DNA from 2 places in the Bacillus sp. SRI_025 genome. Region 2 is predicted to be linked to the other one. Evidence: riboswitches for the same ligand, from Rfam matches in the RefSeq annotation. Region 2 holds a riboswitch; the other holds the start of a gene.
The links. A riboswitch is a leader RNA that binds a small molecule or an ion and turns the genes downstream of it on or off. The one in region 2 is predicted to bind glycine.
Positions count from the first base shown of each region.

Region 1: another riboswitch for glycine. It lies ahead of AC20OE_RS04215 (amino acid permease); the one in region 2 lies ahead of gcvT (glycine cleavage system aminomethyltransferase GcvT).

Region 1 is NZ_JBYEGB010000001.1:823,019-834,472, forward strand. It holds gene AC20OE_RS04185 (hypothetical protein) at 1-192, opposite strand, end outside; gene AC20OE_RS04190 (PadR family transcriptional regulator) at 347-898, shown strand; gene AC20OE_RS04195 (DUF4188 domain-containing protein) at 903-1,385, shown strand; gene AC20OE_RS04200 (NUDIX hydrolase) at 1,397-2,020, opposite strand; gene AC20OE_RS04205 (helix-turn-helix transcriptional regulator) at 2,192-2,398, shown strand; gene AC20OE_RS04210 (DUF3169 family protein) at 2,395-3,075, shown strand; gene AC20OE_RS04215 (amino acid permease) at 3,123-4,469, opposite strand; glycine riboswitch at 4,633-4,712, opposite strand; gene AC20OE_RS04220 (LacI family DNA-binding transcriptional regulator) at 4,977-5,996, shown strand; gene AC20OE_RS04225 (MFS transporter) at 6,436-7,617, shown strand; gene AC20OE_RS04230 (shikimate dehydrogenase) at 7,636-8,538, shown strand; gene AC20OE_RS04235 (MFS transporter) at 8,580-9,773, opposite strand; gene AC20OE_RS04240 (glycoside hydrolase family 1 protein) at 10,080-11,454, opposite strand, start outside.
Region 2 is NZ_JBYEGB010000002.1:529,807-541,260, reverse strand. It holds gene AC20OE_RS07730 (rhodanese-like domain-containing protein) at 1-83, shown strand, start outside; gene gcvPB (aminomethyl-transferring glycine dehydrogenase subunit GcvPB) at 128-1,588, opposite strand; gene gcvPA (aminomethyl-transferring glycine dehydrogenase subunit GcvPA) at 1,581-2,927, opposite strand; gene gcvT (glycine cleavage system aminomethyltransferase GcvT) at 2,944-4,041, opposite strand; glycine riboswitch at 4,141-4,234, opposite strand; glycine riboswitch at 4,238-4,344, opposite strand; gene AC20OE_RS07710 (DEAD/DEAH box helicase) at 4,593-6,263, shown strand; gene AC20OE_RS07705 (YqhG family protein) at 6,278-7,075, shown strand; gene AC20OE_RS07700 (anti-repressor SinI family protein) at 7,258-7,422, shown strand; gene sinR (transcriptional regulator SinR) at 7,456-7,791, shown strand; gene tasA (biofilm matrix protein TasA) at 7,859-8,659, opposite strand; gene sipW (signal peptidase I SipW) at 8,717-9,289, opposite strand; gene tapA (amyloid fiber anchoring/assembly protein TapA) at 9,341-9,868, opposite strand; gene AC20OE_RS07675 (DUF3889 domain-containing protein) at 10,168-10,446, shown strand; gene AC20OE_RS07670 (YqzE family protein) at 10,480-10,674, opposite strand; gene AC20OE_RS07665 (competence type IV pilus minor pilin ComGG) at 10,734-11,117, opposite strand; gene comGF (competence type IV pilus minor pilin ComGF) at 11,114-11,454, opposite strand, start outside.

The DNA of each region.
Region 1 (11,454 bases), on a different contig from region 2:
CAGATGACCTGTTACTTTCCCTTTTTTCTCCGTTACTTTGAACCAGTTCACATGATTCTTGGTCTTATATGCAAAGGCGTAAGATTGATTCAATACACTCTTTTTTGTATTTGTTTGATATGCTATCCAGCTGACAGCACCCATGATTAGTACCGCTAGAATTGCCACGATCCAGATTTTCGATCTATTCATACATACCTCCACCGACAGAATTTCATTTTTTCTATCAATATATGAGTGAGTCACCTCCTTTATCGAATTTATTTTTCAACAACCCCTTGTATCTGCCACTTCACATCATTTATTATATATCTAAATGATATATCTTTTAGATAGGTGTGTTGATATGAAAAAATACAATGATACGACGTATGCGATTTTAGGTATTTTAACGACAGATTGTAAGTCAGGATACGAAGTGAAGCAATTAATTGATAGGAGTTTGCATCATTTTTGGAAAATCAGTTATGGACAAATTTATCCAGCTTTAAAGTTAATAGTCGAGGAAGGCCTTGCGGAGGTTTCACCTGCTGCTAGCTCTGGTCGCTCAGACAAGCGGGAATATCATTTGACTGAAAAAGGACTGGACACGTTAAGAGAATGGCTGGCGCAGCCGCTCGATCAGTTACCAACAGAGCGTAATGAGGTGTTATTAAAGTTATTCTTCGGTCAATATCTTTCGTTTGAGAAAAAACTAGCGCTTTTACAGGATTATGAGAGGCAGCTCCGTATTCGTTATGAGACATATGTTGCGATTGAACAAAACATTCAAGAGCTTTACCCAGATGAAGCGGATGCAAAGTATTGGCTGTTTACTTTAGATTATGGGAAAAGAGTGGCTCAAGCTGGAATTGATTGGTGCGTGGAGACATTCCATTCGATGAAGAAGGAAGGGTAAATGAATGAAAAAAGACATACGTGCTGGCAGATTTACAACGGACAATTCTGATTCGATTGTGGTGTTCATTATCGGAATGAGGATCAACAAACGCTGGGCCATTCATCAATGGATGCCTGTGTTCATGTCGATGCCTGGCATGATCAAGGAGCTGTATACCCATCAAGAGGAGCTAGGGTTTCTTGGGACAGAAAATTACTTTGGATTACGCACGACAGCGATGATTCAATATTGGAAATCAACAGATGACCTCCTTGCCTATGCCAAGATGGAGAAGCATTTGGCTGCTTGGAAAAGATTTAACCAAATGGCACGAAATAATGATGCGGTGGGCATCTATCATGAAACATACCAAATTCAAGCCGGCTCGTATGAATCCATCTACGTGAACATGCCTTCCTACGGACTGAGCCAAGCGAGAGCGCCTATTCCAATTGATAAAGGAAAACAAACAGCGAAGGAACGGCTGAATACAACAAATTCCTAGAGAGCGATTCTCTAGGAATTTCTTTTTGCAACAGATACAAAATGCTTTAATATGCGGGCTGTTAATCCCCATATGGTGTAGTTTTCATAATCATAAAACCATTCCTCAATCGACCGGCTCCCCCAGCTGTATTTTTCACCATTCATGATTTTTTCATAAGGGAAGTCCTCTCCTGGTGTTGGCTGAACGGATACATGATGTAGGTACGGCTCATATTGGCTGAGCCATGATAGAGGCACGGTAAAGGTCTCTTCTACTTCTTCTTGATTATAGGAGTGTTTCACTTTTTGCTCATCAATGATACCGACATATGGGTATACGACGAAGGATGGAGAAGCGATATAAGGACTGAGCTGTCCAAGGATATCGACCGATTCTGGCGGAATGCCCAGCTCTTCATGTGTTTCTCGCAGTGCAGCCTCCTGTGCTGTTTCGCTGCCGTCGAGCTTGCCCCCAGGAAAACTAATATCACCCGGCTGTTTTCTCATGGTGAGCGATCGTACCTCAAATAATATATGCCATTCTCCATTTACTTGTACTAAAGGGATCAGGACTGCTGCTTTGAACGCTGTCTCTTCTCCAATGAACAACGGTTGTGATTGATGTAAGTCATTTTTTAATTGATCAATGAACACGGCCATCACCTGTTTTCTGTTTCTCTTTCCTTTAGCGTATCATGGTTCACCTTTTCAATAAAGATGATCTTTCTGACAATTATTTTTATCAATTTGACAACTTTACTTGTCAAATTGAATATAATGCTTTACAATCAAGGAAAGATTTCAATTAAAACTTGAGGTGACAGAATGAAAAATCGGTTAAAAGAGCTTCGTGCGCGTGATGGTTTAAACCAAACTGAGCTTGCGAAACGTGCAAAGGTCTCTCGTCAAACCATCAGCTTAATGGAACGTGATGAATTAATGCCGTCTCTCTTGCTCGCTGTTAAGCTTTCACGAATTTTTCAGGAACCCATTGAACGTATTTTTCTATTCGAGGAGGATGAACTATCATGAAAACTGTATACAAAATGCTCTTAGGTGCTCTCCTTGGCTTTCTCGGTGCTTACTGTCTGCTGGCAGCCGAATTTGAGATGACACTTATTGATATTGCATTTGAAGCGACTCTTGTTATCAGTGGAGTGACAATTTTATTGATTATTTATTGTTTTTCAGGGATTTCACGTATGAAAAAAAGAGTGTCTCTTTCGGTCTCTGGAGATGAGGAAGATGAACTGGAGGCAAAGCAATATCGGACCTTTACTGATTCGACATTAGCCAATACGGTGAGTACGATTTTGTCCATTATTGCCATCGGTATAACCATCGTCACCGAGCAGCCCCTCTGGTTGATTCTGGTCAATGCTGCTTTATTTATCGTCACCATTATCAGTTCTTATGTAGCGATATCCGTTCTTACACTTGTCTATCCTAATCGCAATCTGCCAAGTCCGTCCGACAAAGATTATAGTAAAAAGCTGCTCGCCATTTCAGACGAAGGGGAAAAGCATGTCATGCTTGGCGGACTGTTTCACACGTATCAAATGATGAATATTCTATTGACTAGTGCCATGTTTATTTTGATTGTGTATTCCCTTGGAGCCAATCACTCTCAACTGTTCTCGATCATGGTGATTGGAATTGTTTTGATCATTTTGAATGCAAATTATGTGTTGAAGATTAGAAATCGTTAAATGATAAAAAGCACAGCTCTGTCAAAAGGCTGTGCTTTTTCCGTCCGTTACGATGCACGGCGTTTCTTTCGTGTATAAATCAAAAATAAGAAACCAAACCATACCGGTGTCAATAGCAACGCAGGACGTGTTGCATCTGCGAAGAGCATGATCACGAGAATGGCTGCAAAGAGCGCAAGAACGCAAATATTCACAAAAGGTGTGAACGGTGCTTTAAAGGTAGATGCTGCATGCAGTTCAGGCCGTGTTTTTTTATATTTCAAATGACAAATTAAAATAATACTCCATACCCAAATGAAACAAATGGCACTGATCGTGGTAACAATCCCAAAGGCTTGTTCGGGAATCAGCTTGCTTAAAAGTGCACCGACCGATACTACAATCGTTGAAACAAATAGCGCATTACTCGGGACAGCGTGCTTGTTCAAACGTCCAAAGGAAGCTGGCCCCTGCTTTTGATGACTGAGATTATACAGAATACGGCTTGTCGAGAACATGCCGCTATTACAAGCTGATGCCGCAGACGTCAACACAACAAAATTGATAAGCCCCGCTGCTACTGGTATCCCAATGAGCCCAAAGGTTTTCACAAAAGGACTTTCTGATGCACTGAGCTCAGACCATGGGTTGATACATAGTAAAACAAAGATCGCACCCACATAGAAAAATAGAATTCTTAATGGAATCTTATTAATCGCAGAGGGAATGTTTTTTTGCGGATTAGCTGTTTCTGCTGCGGATACGCCAACCAGTTCAACTCCCACATACGCAAAAATCACCATCTGGAATGACAGCAAGAAGCCTGTGACACCATTCGGGAATAACCCGCCATGAGACCATAAATTCGTTACTGTCACCGGTCCGGCATCGGTTTGAAAACCAATGATTAAAAGAACAATTCCAACACCGATCAGTAATAGAATCGTAATCACTTTAATGAGTGCAAACCAAAATTCCATTTCTCCGAAAAGCTTCACCGTTAATAGATTCAATCCTAGTAAAATCAACAAACAAATGATAGCAGGAATCCATTGCGGGATATCAAACCAATACTGCACATACACTCCGACCGCAATGACATCCGCCATCGCTGTCATAATCCAGCAAAACCAATATGTCCACCCTGTCACAAAAGATGCCCACGGGCCGAGATAGTCCTCTGCAATATCGGTTAATGACTGATAGCCCGCCTTCGATAAAAGCAATTCTCCAAGTGCCCTCATGACAAAAAAGATGGCCATTCCGACAATTAAATAAGCAAAAATGATTGATGGACCTGCCAATTGAATGGCTTTTCCAGAGCCTAAAAACAGCCCTGTTCCAATGGTTCCGCCAATGGCAATCAATTGCACATGACGGTTTGATAAATCTCGTTTTAATTCTTGTTGTGCCAATGCTAACACCCTCCTACGACACGATCTTATACTGAAATAATGAACTCTTTAAAAAGTCCATAAAAAAAGAGATTGGATGCGCTCCAATCTCACGGTCATAAAAGAATAGCAAAATAGAGAAAAGTAATACACGGCATCATCCATGCATCACAAATACAATATTTCGTACTCTTCTGTCCTTTTGCCTGAGATTGTGAACCCTTCGGCGCCGCACATACATGCGGTCTCTCCAGAAGCTGCTCCTGCTATAGTGTGACCCACAGCAATCATAGCCTTCGTTATTTAATTAAAATGTTGCTATTTCTGAATAATTTTATATTTTACGCCTCAATCAGAAAGCTGTCAATGGTAATCTTTTATGATTTACGGTGATACCCATATGTCTTCACTTCATCAATCCCCCCTAATTCATGTATAATAAACCAAAAGATGTTCGGCTCGTCTGATGGAGAAATCCCTCTTGATCATGAACAAAGTTAGGCAATCCATTGAAGTTGGTGAAGATAAATGAAAAAAATGAACAAACAGCGTGTCACATTACAGGAAGTCGCCAAGCATGCCGGTGTCTCGACTTCAACGGCATCACTCGTTGTTCGAAATAATCCTAGAATTTCTGAAGCCACTCGAAACAAAGTGCTTCAATCCATGGAAGACTTAGGGTACGTATATGACCGCGTAGCTGCCAACATGCGGTCAAAAAGCTCAAATATCGTTGGTGTGATTGTCACAGATATTTCTAACACCTTTATTTCGGAATTTTTAATCGGCGTGCAAACCACGCTTGAATCACTAGGCTATACCGTTTTACTTGGTACAACCTTTGACAGTGTCGACAAACAGGAGCGGCTCATTTCCACCATGGTAGAGCACCGAGTGGGCGGAATTATTTTAAACCCAGCTTCGAAAAGCTCTGCTCGAACCGTCAAACAATTAAATCAAATTCGCACCCCAAAAGTACTTGCAAATCGTGAGTTATCAGATGTGCAATGTGATTATGTCGGTGTTGATTATGAACAAGGCACTTGGATGGCCATTCATCATCTTCTTCAGAAGGGGCATCGACGTATCGCCTTCTTAGGCGGCATCAAGACCTCATCGACTTGGATTGAGCGGATGAAAGGTTTCAAAAGAGCTCATGACGATGAAAACCTGACGATTGATGATTCCCTTATTATTGATATCGTACCTACTCGTGAAGGCGGGAAAGAAGCACTCGCTCAAGTGATGGATCAACCCGAGCCTCCTACCGCTATTTTTTGTTTTAGTGACTTAGTTGCATTTGGAGTCATGCAAGCACTGTCAGCACGGGGCATCCAGCCAGGTGAAGATATTGATGTGGTTGGATTCGATAATGTTCCTGAAGCGGAGATGTACCATCCGCCGCTCACCACTGTTTCTTCATTCCCCCGATCCATCGGGGCAAAAGCAGCGAACCTTTTATATCATAAAATGAACGATCAGGATGAAGAGCTGCAGAGATTGATTTTAAAGCCTCAACTTCATATTAGAGAAACCTCTCCATCATGATGAAAAGAGAATTGTGTGCAGCAATTCTCTTTTTTTATTGAACAAGTCAACTATTTCTTTGTTTCATTTTTCTTTTTTTAAATCACAAAGTCATAAACTTGACACATTTAAAATGCAGGAGTATATTTATTTCGTTGCTTCTTTTAGTATATCGTTATACCTATTTAGTCCTATCGTTATTTCTATCAAAAAACAGTTAAAAGTGATTTTTTATGATTCTGATCAAATCATGAAGTTTCACTTCCTAATCAAGGCTGTTATTATTTTTTACATTTTAGTAGAACGATGTACTTGATTGAAGAACAGATGAATATTCATTATTTTTTCATCAATAAGGGGTGTTGTGATGGGCTTCATATTATTCATTTTGAAGGAAACAATAACAAAGGGTATACAACGAATTTGACCTTAAAGGGGTTTCAAATATAGGAGTGGGAACATGAAAAATCCTTATATTAAATCGTCACTTGGCATGTATTTAAACTACTTCATGCTTGGCATGATCAATATTATTGTAGCTTCCAACATGGACAGCTTATCTGAACGCTACCATGTAGATATTCCGAAAATCAGCTTGCTTGTATCGGCGATCGGAATTGGTAAACTCATTGCTCTCTTTTTCTCAGGTCGGTTAGCCGATAGCTGGGGACGTAAGCCTGTCATTATTACAGGAAATTTTCTTTACTTATTATTCTTAATCGGTATTCCAACGACAACGAGTTATACACTGGCATTTATCTTTGCGATTTCAGCAGGTATTGCCAACTCACTGCTTGATTCAGGAACCTACCCTGCTTTGACAGAGTCATTTCCGAAAAAGGCAAGTTCGGCTTCTGTTTTAGTAAAAGCGTCTGTATCCATTGGGGCGACTGTTCTTCCATTTATCTTGGCGTACCTAGTGGCACATGACATCTTCTGGGGCTGGGCGTTCTTTGGACTAGGGCTTCTTTATTTACTTGTAGGAATTTACTTAATCTTTATGCCATTCCCGAACCATAAGCAAGTTTCTTCACAAGCTGCTCTTCCAGTACAAGACCAGCTGAAGGAAGAACCAAAAATGCTTGGCGAAGGCTTAGCTGTTGTACTTATGGGATTCACGTCGACTGCATTGTTTGTCGTATGGCAGACATGGCTTCCACAGCTCGGGTTAAAATTAATCGGACTTGGTACAGAACAAGCTACACAGCTTCTATCTTATTTTAGTATTGGAGCACTCGTATCTGTTCTCTTGCTTTCGATCGTCTTAGATAAATTCATTTCACCGATTATGGTGGCAATCATTTATCCAATTGGGGCGTTCCTTGCAATGCTTTCACTTTTCCAAATCGAAACGTACAGCATTGTCATTGTCAGCACCTTCTTCTTAGGGCTATTTACAGCAGGAATCTTCCAGCTTGCGATGAGTATCATGATGAAATTGTTCCCGACAAACAAAGCAACGGCTTCATCCTATGTCAACATTGCGGCAAGCTCAGCGTTTATTCTCGTGCCGCTCATTACAAGTGGGCTGGTCAGCACGTACGATATTAAAATGACGTTATTCTTCGATATGATCATTGCGGTTATTAGCGTATTACTAGCGGTCTTTGTTCTTGGACGCATGAAAAAATTATTTAGATAACTAAAGGAGATGTCAATCATGACAAACATACATGAACGAAATATTGATGGAAAAACAAAATTAGTCGGTCTTCTTGCTACACCAATCGGACACAGCCTTTCACCACGTATGCATAACCTTGGCTATACACTAACAGGTATCAACTATGCTTACCTCGCATTTGAAGTAGGGAATGATGAACTAGAAGCAGCCGTAAACGGTATGAAAGCAATGGGTGCAGCTGGATTTAACGTCTCTATGCCGAACAAAATGAAAGTACTAGATTACTTAGACGAACTAGATGATTCTGCAAGATATACACGTGCAAGTAACACTGTAGTAAACAAAGATGGTAAGCTCATCGGCTACAACACAGATGGTCTTGGATATGTGAGAAACTTGATTGAGCATGGCGTTGAATTAGCCGGCAAAAAAGTCACACTTGTTGGCTCTGGCGGCGCGGCAACTCCGATTGCGATTCAGCTTGCACAGTCCGGCATTCGTGAAATTAGTATTTTTGCTCGTAATGACCAATACTTCGTTCAAGCAGAAGAAAATGTAAATTACATCAACAACGAAATGAAATCTTTCGGTGTCAAAGCAAACATTTTCCCACTTGAAGACAAAGACGCGTTCCGTCGTGAAGTAGCAGAAAGTGCGATCCTGGCAAACGGGACAAGCCTTGGCATGAAACCACTAGATCAGCTCAGCATTATCGATGATACACTTGATGTACTTCGTAAAGATTTGATCGTGACAGATGTCGTATACAACCCGCAAAAAACAAAGCTTCTTGCACAAGCACAGGAAGCTGGCGCCAAAACGATTAACGGTCTTGGAATGATGTTATGGCAAGGTGCACTTGCTTACAAACTCTTTACTGGTGAAGATATGCCAGTTGATCAAGTAAAACAAATCCTTTTTGAAAATGACCGTTTCTAAAACAAAAGAAAGACGACTTCCTAAGCGGAGGTCGTCTTTTTTTAATCATGTACCATAACTTGACGGTAGCGATACAGGATATACAGTGCGCCGATAATGGCTGCAACAGCCACCACTGCATCGAACATAAAGATTTGTAAAATGGACGCGTGACTCTGAATTAACCCTGTTACGACCGGGATGACGATAGCCGACACGCCGCCCGCTGTGGAGATAATCCCAGTCATCGTCCCTTTGTTTTTCCAGAAGAATTCAGCCATCACAGTTAACGTTAGCTGAAAAACTCCTGCTGTTGAAAACCCTAATACAAAAGCATTGACGGTTCCTATCACTGGGGATTTCACGACCAAGAGCACACAAATAGAAACAAGTGTAATGATTGGATAGATCAACAGCACAGTGACCGGACGGACAAAACGGCGCAACAGAAACGCAAGCATCACAACAGACAGCAGCCCGCCCATGCTATAGTAACTGAGCAGTTTCACAGCACTGCCCGATGCCATCCCCAAGATGGCCTCACCGTACGTAGGAAGCCAAATTTGCGGCAGCGCATACAGCCCATTTGATGTAAAGCTGATTAAAATGAGTGCGATCCCTTCCCTCCAAAATGTAGGCTCTGTCGAGAAGCGCGGAAGTCCATCATGCTCCGTTACCTGGACTTGCTCCACCTTGCGATGATTCGGAAATGGCAAGGTCCACAGCATCAAGACATTCACAAGATAGATCAGAGCAGGAACAAAAAATGAAATTCCATAAAACAAATCATGCTCTGCTAAAAAGTAAATCGCCAGTGGCAAAATGGTTGCCCCAATGGAGATAAAGGCCTTCACCATCACATTCGCAGATCCCGAGTTTTGCGGAAAAGCCTCCATTAACGCAGGATACGTTCCTGCATCCATTGCCGAATTCGCGACCCCTGCCAAAATCGCAAACGCAAACGCGATTTGATAATTCGGAGACAATGGGATTCCAATGAGGAACACCGCCATCAGCACACCAGAAACCAAAATGACCGGCTTCCGCCCAAAACGATCTGACAGTACGCCTGATAAACCATACGTGAGCACCCTGCCAATGCCAAGCGCCGAAATCATATAACTAATTCCCGCACTATTGGTATCTAATTGTTTGATTAAAAATGGCATATTTGAAGCCAAAATAATATTGACCATACCTAATAAAAAGTAATTAATATACAGACTAGAAGCCGTTCTCACATACGGATTCCTCATCCTGACACACCCCTCAACACCATCGCAATGAAGTGACAAATAATGGTTACGCTTACAAGATCTCATATGTGAGGAAGAACAGCTTTGCAGCCTTCACGTTCATACATCTCATCATGTCATGCAGCTCACAGCTTACACGCCCTTCATGTATCAAGCATTTCTTCAATTTTTCACTGCTCTTATTTTATATGAATGAGAAAGGTAAAGATAGTGAATTGCTTAAATTTGAGGGGAATTCATCGATCAAGCGTATGACACCATCGATAGAAAAAAGGAGTGGTTAGCTGCCACTCCTTAACTGATGTCTCATTTCTGTTCATCGTTCATTTTCAACCCATTTTGACGAATGACTTCTTGATACCAGTAAAAGCTTTTTTTAGGTGTTCGATTTAACGTTCCGTTTCCATCGTTATCTTGATCAACATGGATAAACCCATATCGCTTTTCCATTTCAGATGACGAGTAACTAATTAAATCAAGAATTCCCCAGCTGGTGTAACCTATTAATTCGACTCCATCCTCAATGGCTTCCAGCATCTGCTGGAAATGCTGCTCATGATAGCTAATCCGATAATCATCATTTATCTTTCCATCTTCCACCTTGTCGTATGCACCTAATCCATTCTCAACTATAAATAGTGGTAGTTGATAGCGATCGTATAAGTCATTTAAAGAGATACGAATTCCAATCGGGTCGATCTGCCAGCCCCATTCACTCACTTCTAAATATGGGTTTTTCACTCCACCTATTGTATTGCCGCTGACAGTTTCCATGCCTTCACTATTTTCAGTAGCAACCAAGGAATTGTAGTAACTGAATGAAATAAAATCAACAGTATGCACCTTTAATAATTCGTCATCTCCCAGCTGTTTCTCAATGTGAATGTTTTTTTCTTTAAACAGTCGATTGATAAAACGCGGATACTCACCACGCACCTGTACATCTGTAAAAAACATATTGAACTGATTGTTCTTTGATGCCTTCAGAACATCCTTTGGATTACAAGAATACGGATATGTTGTTAATTTCGTCAGCATACACCCTATTTTTGCCCCTGGGATCATTTCATGACAATATTTAACGGCCAAAGCACTTGCAACAAATTGATGATGCAATGCTTGATAAACTGCCTGTTCTACATTGTCAAAGCGCTCTGAAACGATTCCACCACTTGTAAATGGATGTCGGACAATACTATCAATTTCATTGAAAGTCAGCCAATACTTGACTTTATCTTTATATCGATCAAATACAACTCGACTAAATTTCACAAAGAAATCAACGACAATGCGATGAGACCATCCTCCATATTGATTCACTAAGTATAGCGGCATTTCATAATGAGATAACGTAACGAGTGGTTCAATATCATGCTTTTTCATCTCATCGAATAGGCGGTCGTAAAATAATAATCCCGCTTCATTTGGCTCTTCTTCATCACCGTTTGGAAAAATACGTGTCCATGCAATCGAGACACGTAACGTCTTCAATCCCATTTCTTTGAACAGCGCCATATCTTCAGGATAACGATGATAAAAGTCTACACCTCTTCGTTTCGGATAACCTTCAGTGGTATCTGCACGCATCGCTTGCTGAATTTGTTCTTCATCCACTTTGTTGTGCTTTTTATAATCAGACTTACTGAGACCTTTTTTAAAGATCGCCACATCAGCAGTCGAT
Region 2 (11,454 bases):
TACGTAAAAATGGCTGCCGTGAGATTTATAATTTAAAAGGCGGCTTTAAAAAATGGGGCGGCCGCATTAAAACGAAGAACTAACAAAAAAGACTCTGGGAGCATGATTCCCCCTGAGTCTTTTTTCTTTATTTTCTTTCAAAAACGAGAACGGGATTCCGAGCGGCCTTTGTTTCGTCCATACGTTTCACGACGGTTGTATGCGGCGCTTCCTGCACCACTTCAGGATTCTCTTCTGCTTCTTTCGCAATTTGAATCATTGCTTCGATGAATGCATCAAGTGTTTCTTTTGATTCTGTTTCGGTCGGTTCAATCATGATACATTCCTCTACATTGAGCGGGAAGTAGATCGTTGGCGGATGGTAGCCGAAATCAAGTAATCGTTTGGCAATATCCAGTGTCCGCACACCTAATTTTTTCTGACGTTTACCTGAAAGGACAAATTCATGCTTACAGTGACGATCAAACGGCAAATCATAATGAGCACTTAAGCGGCGCATCATATAGTTCGCATTTAACACGGCATTATCGGTTACAGCCTTTAAGCCGTCTGGCCCCATAGAGCGGATGTACGCATAGGCTCTGACGTTAATGCCAAAGTTGCCATAGAATGGCTTCACGCGCCCGATTGATTCCGGACGGTCATATTCAAAGTAAAAACGACCTTCCTTCTTTACAAGCACCGGCTTTGGCAAATACGGAATTAAATCTTTTTTAACGCCAACTGGACCTGAACCAGGACCTCCGCCTCCGTGTGGGCCTGTAAAGGTTTTATGAAGATTTAAGTGGACAACATCAAATCCCATATCTCCTGGTCTTGCTCTACTTAAAACCGCATTCAAGTTGGCTCCGTCATAATAAAGTTTACCGCCAGCTCCATGAACGATTTCAGCCATTTCTAAAATGTTTTCTTCAAAGAGGCCAAGTGTATTCGGGTTTGTAAGCATTAAAGCAGCTGTTTCTTCATTAACAACGCGGCGTAAATCTTCTAAATCAACAAGCCCGTTTTCATCAGATGCGACAGTAATGGTTTCAAATCCAGCGACTGTCGCAGATGCCGGGTTCGTTCCATGAGCAGAATCAGGCACAATGACTTTTGTACGCTGATGATCTCCTCTTGCTTCATGGTACGCACGGATCATCATGAGTCCCGTCCACTCGCCATGTGCTCCTGCCGCAGGCTGTAATGTCACAGCGTCCATCCCCGTAATTTCTTCAAGATGTTCACCTAGATCGTATAGTAATTCCAATGCACCTTGTACAGTGTCTGCCTCCTGTAGTGGATGGACCTGCGAGAAACCTGCAAGGCGTGCAACCTTTTCATTAATCTTTGGATTATATTTCATCGTACAAGAGCCAAGAGGATAAAATCCAGAATCGACCCCATGATTGCGTCTTGATAATGCTGTATAATGACGCATAATATCAAGCTCAGATACTTCAGGGAGCTCAGCATCCTCATCACGGATGTACGTCTTATCAAATAAAGACGGGATCTCCTGTTCAGGTACATCTAAATCAGGCAGGCTGTACCCAATTCTTCCTTCTTTAGATAATTCAAAAATAAGCGGCTGATCTTGTTTATTCATGGCGATCCCCCAATTCCTTGATAAACGTATCAATTTCTTCTTTTGTTCTCAGCTCTGTCACGGCTACAAGCATGTGCTGCTCAAGCTCTGGGTAGTCTAGCCCTAAGTCGTAGCCGCCGATGATTCCTTTTTCAAGCAATCGTTTATTGGCTTCTTTCACAGGCTCCTGTAACTTGATCACAAATTCATTAAAATGAGCCCCTTCTACATCCGCCTGCAGTCCATATTTTTCTGCCTGCGTCTTGGCATAATGGGCTTTTTGCACGTTTTGATAGGCGATGTCTTTTATGCCTGTTTTCCCTAGTGCCGTCATGGCAACAGAAGCAGCTAGCGCATTTAATGCTTGGTTCGAGCAAATATTTGACGTCGCTTTATCTCTTCGAATGTGCTGCTCACGCGCTTGAAGAGTCAGGACAAATCCACGAACACCATTTTCATCTTCTGTCTGCCCGACTAAACGACCTGGCACTTTTCTCATCAACTTTTTCGTCACAGCAAAATATCCGCAGTGAGGTCCGCCAAATGCCGCCGGGATACCGAACGGCTGCGCATCACCAACGACAATGTCTGCCCCAAGTTTACCAGGCGGCGTCAATAGCCCGAGTGCGAGGGGATTGCTAGAGACAATGAACAGGCTTTTTCCTTTATGTGCAATGGGTTCAATGTCTTTTAACGGCTCGACGACACCAAAAAAGTTTGGATATTGCACGAGAACTGCTGCTGTATCATCGCAGACGGCCTTTTCCAGTGCAGCTAAATCTGTCTGCCCTTTTTTCGCAGGCACTTCAACAACTTCAATGTTTTGTCCTTTGGCGTATGTTTTCAGCACCGCTCTTGATTCAGGGTGAACCGTTTCAGAAACCACCACTTTTTTCTTCTTTGTGTGTCCCGCAGCAAGCATTGCCGCTTCTGCTAGTGCCGTCCCGCCATCATACATTGAGGAATTGGCTAGATCCATACCAGTCAGCTCAGCAATCATTGTTTGAAATTCAAAGATCGCTTGCAATTCACCTTGTGAAATCTCCGGCTGATAAGGTGTATACGCTGTATAAAATTCAGAGCGTGAGATAACATGATCGACAATGACAGGCTGGTAATGATCATATACACCAGCACCAAGAAACGATGCATAGGAAACTGTATCCTTATTCTTTGCAGCTAGCCGGGATAATTCCCTGACAAGCGCTGTTTCAGATGCGGCTTCTTTGATGTTGTATGCTCCTTTGAATCTCACCTTCTCTGGGATATCTGAAAAAAGCTCATCAATCGACTGAACGCCGATGACATCCAGCATTTCTTTCTGATCTTGCTCTGTTTGCGGCAAATATCTGTGCTTCATCCTCTATTCCCCCTCGTTATTTGGTTCTTTTATAAAATGGTGTTGTGACGATTTTGGCTTTTAGACGCTTTTTGCGAACCTGTACTTCCACCTCTGCCCCAAGCTCCGCTTCTGAGGTTTCGATCAAAGCAAGCCCGACATTTTTCTTTAATGTTGGGGATTGAGTGCCCGTTGTGACAAACCCAACCTGCTTTTCTCCTGAAAAGACTGGATAATCTGTACGCGGAATCCCTTTTTCAATCATTTCAATGCCGACAAGCTTTCGCTTCAGTCCCTCTTCTTTTTGTTTTTTAAGTGCTGCTTTTCCGATAAAATCAGCTTCTTTATCCGTTTTGACAGCAAAACCAATTCCGCCTTCTAATGGAGAAATATCCTTTGTCAGCTCCTGGCCATAAAGCGGAAGCCTTGCTTCAAATCTCAAGGTATCACGTGCACCGAGTCCGCACGGTATTAATCCTTTTGGCTGCCCCGCTTCTAATAAAGCGGACCAAAGGTGGACCGCATCTTCTGACTGGCAGTAGATTTCAAAGCCATCTTCCCCTGTGTAACCTGTTCTAGAAACGAGCACTTCTTTATTTGCGACCTCAGCTTTTGATAAAAACGTAAAAGGTTTAAGCGATGTCACCTCTTCATCCGCCACCTCTTTGATGATGTCAGCAGCAAGAGGTCCTTGAAGCGCTAGCAAGGCGGTTTGATCAGATATATTTTTGATCAATACGTCATCCTTCTCTTGGTGCTTCAAAAGCCAATCCACGTCTTTATCGATATTTGATGCGTTGATGACAAGTAAATAGTGGTTCTTTTCTTTTTGGTAGACGAGCAGGTCATCTACCGTTCCGCCATCTTCATAACACATGGCTGTATATAGTGCCTTACCGTCTGTCAGCTTAGACACATCATTGGTTAATAACCTTTGTAAAAAAGGAAGGGCATCTTGACCTTTGACGTCCACCTCACCCATGTGAGACACATCAAAAAGCCCTGCTTTTGTTCGAACAGCTTCATGTTCTTCTTTAATGGAAGAAAATTGGACAGGTAATTCCCAGCCCCCGAAGTCAATGGTTTTTGCGCCAAACGTTTCATACGCATGAAAAAGCGGTGTTCGTTTCAACATCAATCGTTTCCCCCTTTTTTTAGTGCAAATGCAAGCTGAATTTTCAGAAAAAAATCACAGCAAAAAAGGACAGAGCGCTCCCTTTTATCAAAAAGAAGTCTCTGTCCTTGCACCTGAAAGTTTACAGCACAACATCATTGTGCGTTTTCCCCTTTGGTGGTTTGCTAAAACGATCAGCAAACACTCTCCAGAGTTGCGTCCGGTAAGAGTACTTTTGCCTGAGAGATTCACTGAATCATTCAGCTTGCTCCTTCGGCGCCTGCCAGTGCAAAATAACCGCCAAGTCTCTCCCCATACCATCATCCGCTCATATTTTTCACATTTATTGGACATACTATCAAAATGGGTGACTTATTTTCTAGATCACTTATCAACATCCTACCATTAGAAATGGATGGAGAGCAACAGAAAAATCATTAACATTTTTAAAATAACCTTTCGATATCGTTCGCTTTTATTCATATATCTAGTCTTTTAGAGACCTCTTAAAAAATGAAGCGTTTAAAAACAGAACAATTTATCAGATCCTACTAGAAAGGCAGGCGACCACATTGAATATTCAAACGATTTTTGATCAGGAATGGGCAAATGAATTTCAGCAGCGGCTTTCATCAGACGGCCCCTGGGCGAACTGGGATATGTATCGATTAGCGACGCAGGTTCAAAAAGTCACAGCCATTGATTCATTCGAGGGGCTGCAAGCTCCTGCGCACCTGCCTGCATTCACACCTTTACAGCACCAGCTCGAAGTAGCCAGAAGAGTCGTAGAAGAAATGAATGGGAAAGCCATTCTAGCAGATGAAGTGGGACTGGGTAAAACCGTAGAAGCAGGACTCATTATCAAAGAATACATGATTCGTGGACTTGCCAAAAAAATTCTTATTCTTGTCCCCGCCTCCCTTGTATCTCAGTGGGTACAGGAGCTGCGGACGAAATTTTATATTGATGCTGTTGAACAAAAAAAGAGCTATGTGTGGGAGCAGTGCGACGTTGTCGTTTCTTCCATTGACACAGCCAAAAGACAGCCGCATCGAGACACGATTTTATCGATTGCCTACGATATGGTCATTATCGATGAAGCACACAAACTGAAAAACAATAAAACGAAAAACTATGAATTTGTGAGAAACCTGAATAAGAAGTTCTGTCTGCTGCTGACAGCGACACCTATTCAAAACCGGATCGGAGAAATATTTAATCTCGTTTCCCTTCTGAAGCCGGGCCACCTAGGAAATGAACATCAATTTAAAGATATCTTTGCCAAAAAGGACTTGCAGCTTGAAGACCATGACCGATTAAAACAGCTCGTCAATAAAGTGATGATTCGAAACCGAAGACAAGACACAGGCATCGAGTGGACAAAACGACATGTCAAAACGATTTCCATTGATTTTTCTCCGACAGAACAAGCATTGTATGATGAAATCTGCAAGCTGAAAGAGAATCCGTCTTATACAAAGCATATGTTTTCCATTATGACCTTGGAACGAGAATGCTGTTCAAGCCGTGAGGCAGTTTATATGACGATTAAAAAAATGCAGGAAGAAGAAAAGCATATTCTCGGCTCTTCTGCTATAGCGCAAATCATGGAGAAAATCAATCAAGTGGAGCAAAACTCAAAGGCGCTTGAAGTGGTCAAACTCATTCAACAGTTAAATGAAAAAGTCATTATTTTCACCGAATACCGCGCAACACAAATTTATTTACAATGGTTTCTACAGCAAAATGGCATTAGCTCCGTGCCATTTCGTGGCGGCTTTAAGCGGGGTAAAAAAGATTGGATGAAAGATTTATTTAGAGAACGGGCGCAAGTGTTAATTGCTACAGAAGCTGGCGGCGAAGGGATCAACCTTCAGTTTTGTAATCAAATCATTAACTACGACCTCCCGTGGAACCCGATGCGTTTAGAACAGAGAATCGGACGTATCCACCGCCTTGGCCAAGAACGAGATGTCCACATTTACAATATGTCAACAAACGGAACAGTTGAAGAGCATATTTTAAAGCTTTTATATGAAAAAATTCAGCTGTTCGAAAACGTCATAGGCGATTTAGATGATATTTTAACGAGAATTGATATTGAAGAAGTCGAAACAGAGTTGCATCAAATTCTCTTCCAGCATGAATCTGATGGAGACATGAAAAAGAAATTAACCCAATTTGCTTCTCATTTAACTGAAGCACAAACACCACTTTTAGAAAAGAGACAGCAGGGCTCATAAAGGAGAGTTGATCAATGGAGCAGCATGACATTCACACCTTTCTTCTCCGTTTTTTCAAGGCGAATCAATGCAGCATATTAGAAGAAAGTGCAGGACATATGACCGTACAGCTGACAATCGAAATGGATAAATTGATTATGAACCGTCCTTTTTATTGGCACTGGCTTGAAAAAACTGGCGGTGTACCTGAACCGCGGCAATTGACTTTCATCACAGATCAAAAAAAAGCGGGTGATACGGTCAGTGGTGAATTCATCCATTTCGGCTCCCCCCGGTTATTTCAAATATTTGAGGCGGTCAAACAACAGGGCCGTTTTATCCGGCTTTATGAACGAGTCAGCCCGCTCACGAACAATCAAATCGCACTTGAGCCATGGCTTGGTCTCAATGTAAAAATTTCTTACCTTGCAGACCGGAAGAAGGATAAGCTTTTATCATTAGGACTCCATCTTATACGCGGAGAAGTCATTGAACAATTTCAAGAAAAGCTGGAAGCTCGTGAGCTGTCGTCTCAAATTCCCGATTATTGTTTTACGATGAGTACAATGATTAAGCCAGAAAGCGGAATCAAACGGCTCTACAGCCTTATGGAGCGTTATGCCCATGAGGAGCCGGACGACTGGGCAGTGCGAGCCGTTCAAAAATGGAAAGAAGACTCCGAACTTTTAAACCAATTTTATGAAGGGACTTCAGACACATCTGTAGAATATGAAATAGAAAGGCAAGCACTCAAAACTTTATACGAACCAAAAATCAGTCTTACGATTGAAAATGGCGGACTTTTTTACTTACAGCAAAAAAGAGGAGGTTGACCCATAGTCCCCTCCCCTTTTATGTGACTTACAATTTTCGATCAGTCTAAAGCTAAGTTTGTCTGTTTGTATTGGGCGGAAACATGACGCAAGCAAACTATGAGGTCTTACCACCTATGTCTTTCCATTTCATGCGTTAAGTGCCTGAAATACATGATTCAGTATTTTAGGAGGGTATTTGTATGGAAAAGAAAACGAACAAATTAGACAGTGAATGGGTTCAATTATTACGTGAAGCTCGCAAGGCAGGACTAACAGTTGAAGAAGTCCGTCATTTCCTCAAATCAAATGAAAAGTCCTCTGAGTCTCCCCCTCTGGTAAGAAGTCATTCTATCAAACCTTTCTGAATGTGCTATAATATCGAAAGGAAGGTGATGACATTGATTGGCCAGCGTATTAAACAATACCGCAATGAAAAAGGCTACTCACTATCAGAACTGGCCGAAAAGGCTGGGGTAGCGAAGTCTTATTTAAGCTCAATAGAAAGAAACTTGCAAACAAACCCCTCCATTCAATTTCTTGAAAAAGTCTCCGCTGTTCTGGACGTCTCGGTTCATACACTTTTAAACGAAAAAGATGAAACCGAATACGATGGTCAATTAGATAGTGAATGGGAAAAACTAGTTCGAGATGCAATGACATCAGGGGTTTCGAAAAAGCAATTTCGTGAATTTTTAGATTATCAAATCTGGAGAAAAAAGCAAGAAGAGGAGTAAAGCGCACGTTTTAGCGCATACTCCTCCAATTGCTATGCAGATCTTGATATCAGCCTAAAGACTGGCTTTATTTTTTATCTTCGCTGTGTGCTTTTTCGTTTTCTTTCACGTAGCCTTTTTCATCCGTATGCTTTTTTGGATTGATCGTTAAACCATTCCACTGAGTCGCTTCGAAGGAAAGATCAATTTGAATCGCATCGCCTTGGTATTTATTTTGGATATAGTGACCAGCTTTATCCTTCGTCTGGTCATTGATAAATTCAATGGTCATTTCCACTTTATCGTAATCAAACGGATTCTTTGGAATGCCGTCATACTCTGGAGCCACTGTTCCATCAACAGTTGCTACATTAATTTTCCCACTTTCATGTAAAAACTTCTCATCGACGGCATGACGAAGCTTTTCAAATGCGGTCTGATCCTGTTTTGACGTTAATTGATGCAAGTCAAGCAGGTTTGCATGGTCTAAAATAATGTTTTTCGGATAACCATTTCCACCTTCGGCTCCAACCGTCAGAACACTCACCTGAAACTGACTGAGAAATTCTTCAGCTGTATTCTTACCGCCATTCTTCGCGGAAGATCCATCTGTAAACTGGCTATAATCAAGACTCATCAGCACTTGGTTTATCGCTAGTGATCCCTTATTATCAAAATGAAATTCTTTCTTGATCCGATCACCAGGTTTTAAGTTCGAAAGGTTGATGGCGCCGGAGTTCTCTTTAGCAGATAAATCCAGCTCTCCTGTCGAGTAGACCGCATTTGCCTTTTCAAAATCATTAAACGCCGCCCATGTTCCCCCGCCGATTAATGCAAGACCTAAAGCCCCTGATAATACACCTAAACGAATTGATTTCTTCATTGCCATGAATAATAAACCCCCTAATATTTTGTTTTATTGAAACCTGATTAGGTTACAAACGATTTAAGCTTGTTCCTCTGACATATGTACATCAGCCGTGTGTCTACGGTGTTTCGCTGCGCCCACAAAATGAATGGTTGAATAAACAAGCAGCATGACACCCGGTATAATAAGGAGCAAAGCAGTTCCAGCTGATGTCCCTGCATACGAAAGAAGCTTTCCTGCATAAGGAATGTTCACTCCCATATACTGCGCAGTCACCTGATCCGCTTTTACCAGCGTGCCGTCCTGATACATATTATTGTCACCCTTCGTCTCAAACGCTTTATTTGCATCCTTTCCCTTCACCCCAACAATTCGGTGGGTCACAAAGGACTGATCCTGCTTTGTTTGGAACGTAATAATATCTCCTTTTTTGAGCGTCTCAGGTGAGGCGACCTGCTTTACAACAATCAGTGACCCAGCTGAAAATTCTGGTTCCATCGAACCTGATAATACTTGCTTCAATTGATAACCGAAAATCTGAGGTTCTCCTCCTGTTGTTCTTGATGACAACACGACAATAATTGAGGCTATCATCACCGTGAACACCACCACATAAAGAATACTTCCAGACATCTTCATCCATTTTTTCATGATCCCTTCTCCCCTTCGCCTATCATTTCTCGATTTAAAAGACAGCTCCATTTAGGACGCCTTTTCTTGACACTTTGAGAGCACCATCTGTTTAGACCAAAAGTACGCCTGATCAGATGCGCCAAATCCTTTAGAATAAAAGATTTTAAATGCATAGATTCCATTTGTTTTTGCTTTATCTGTCGTGACAGTCGCTGTTTCTTGCGACAATAGGGACTTTATGGAGCCCTTTTCAAGAATATGACCATCTTGTAATGGCTCCTGACCATTTCCCACTTTATGTAATTCCCACTTCCATTCAGAGTACGCAATAGGCTGTCCACTATTTTTTAGTGTCATGCTCAGCCTTTGAGGTGCGCAGACTGTTCCTTCGATCATCGTTTGATCGACAAGCTCCAATTGACTTCGATCCCATTTTTTAGGCTGACAATGCTGATCTGTCTGTTCAAAGTTTTCACATGTTTTCATTACAAAATTTTTGTGCTCGACATCGTTAAAAGAGGCATTCGTGGGTGTCATGAGGAAAGATGTCAACATCAAACAAATGGCACAAAAAAGGACAAAGAGCGACTGTTTCATTAATCCCTTCAACTCCTTGAACGGTTGTTCTTTAAAAAGAACGATTATATACAGTATAAGGAAATACCTATAAAACCCAAAACGTCAAATTAGTTCATTTTGTTCTTAAACAAGAACCATTGCGAGAAAATTCTTCCATTTTCTCATTCTTTCGCCATATTCAATATTTTTTTGTGTGACATTTGTACTTCTTAAAACTTACATAAAAATGTAGGATTTGGTCAGGATATGAAGAGGTGAGGTGATGTTAAGTGAAATATGGAAAAATCATAATCATGCTCAGTTTACTGCTGAGTCCTATGATGCTAGACGTCAAACCTGTGGATGCGAGAGGTTTGACTGCCGCCGCAGACCAATGGGAAACGCGAGCAGTCAAAGAAGCCAAAAAAAGATACCCGCTAACGCAAGTCTTATTTAAACAAAAAGTATGGGACCGCCACCGCGATAAGGAATCTGTAAAACAGTATCATATTACGTTAAAAGACCATACAAAGGAATTTGGGGTGTTTGTCACCATTTCCTATAATCCTTACTCAAATAAGGTGAATAAAGTGATTGTTGTGGAGGAATACAACTAAAATGGCATAAAAAAACCGCCTGCTGGCGGCTTTTTACTTTCGTCGATGTCGCTGACGTTTTTTAAGCATCATGGAGAAGCCAAACGGCAGAACCCCAAATAATCGCTGTGAAAACGGCGGTTTTGTTTCCATTTTTTCTTGTTTGTGTTCCTTCCGTTCGTCTCGTGGTGTATTCATATATTTAATGATTTCCTGCGTCATATATTTTACATAGTCATTTGTTTTCAAGCAAATTCACCTCTTCTTCCTTCAAGTGTTACCAGAAAGAGGATGATTTTATACACTGGCTAATCAGGGTTTGCCCATCTCATGATTTCATCGGTCTTCCAATCCAGCATCAGCTCCCGCTCATCGGATAAGCCATCCTTTGTTTTCACCCTCACCAAAGCGAGGACACGTTTTTTCTGTTGATCGCATTTCATCTGCTTCAGTGTCACATGCCCTTCTTCTGTATCAATATAGATCTTCTGCTTTTCACAAATGCGTTTTACTGAGCTGGCAGCTTCACTCACACCCACCCTAAAAAGATGCTGTTTTTTATAAAAAGAAATCGTGAGCTCTGCACTTCTCAGCTCTTTTTGAAAGCCCATCGTTATCGCTCCTAGGATCAAGAGAAAAAATAGGATCACAGCAAGCACATGCGGATAGATAAACCCTTCCTCTCTTTTCACGATTTAGGAACCACCCCTTTATATGTGAAAAAAACGGCTTCATGAACCTTACCAGATCCATCTGTGACTTTCAGGATGGCTCTATGCTGACTCGTTCTCACCTGAAATTGTTTCACCTTGTGCAATAAAGGAAGATGTCCAGCTTGATCCGTACGTTTTCGAAGCATCTCTTGATATGGCTCAATCGTTACCACTCGCCCTTGATCAGATACATACTCTAACGCATTACCTCCTTGCACCGATCGAACTGCCGTTGCACGGCTTAATTCCTCATCTAATTGCAGGACAGTTTGTTTCCACTCCATTTGTGAAAATCGGTTAATCTCTTCAAAAGGAA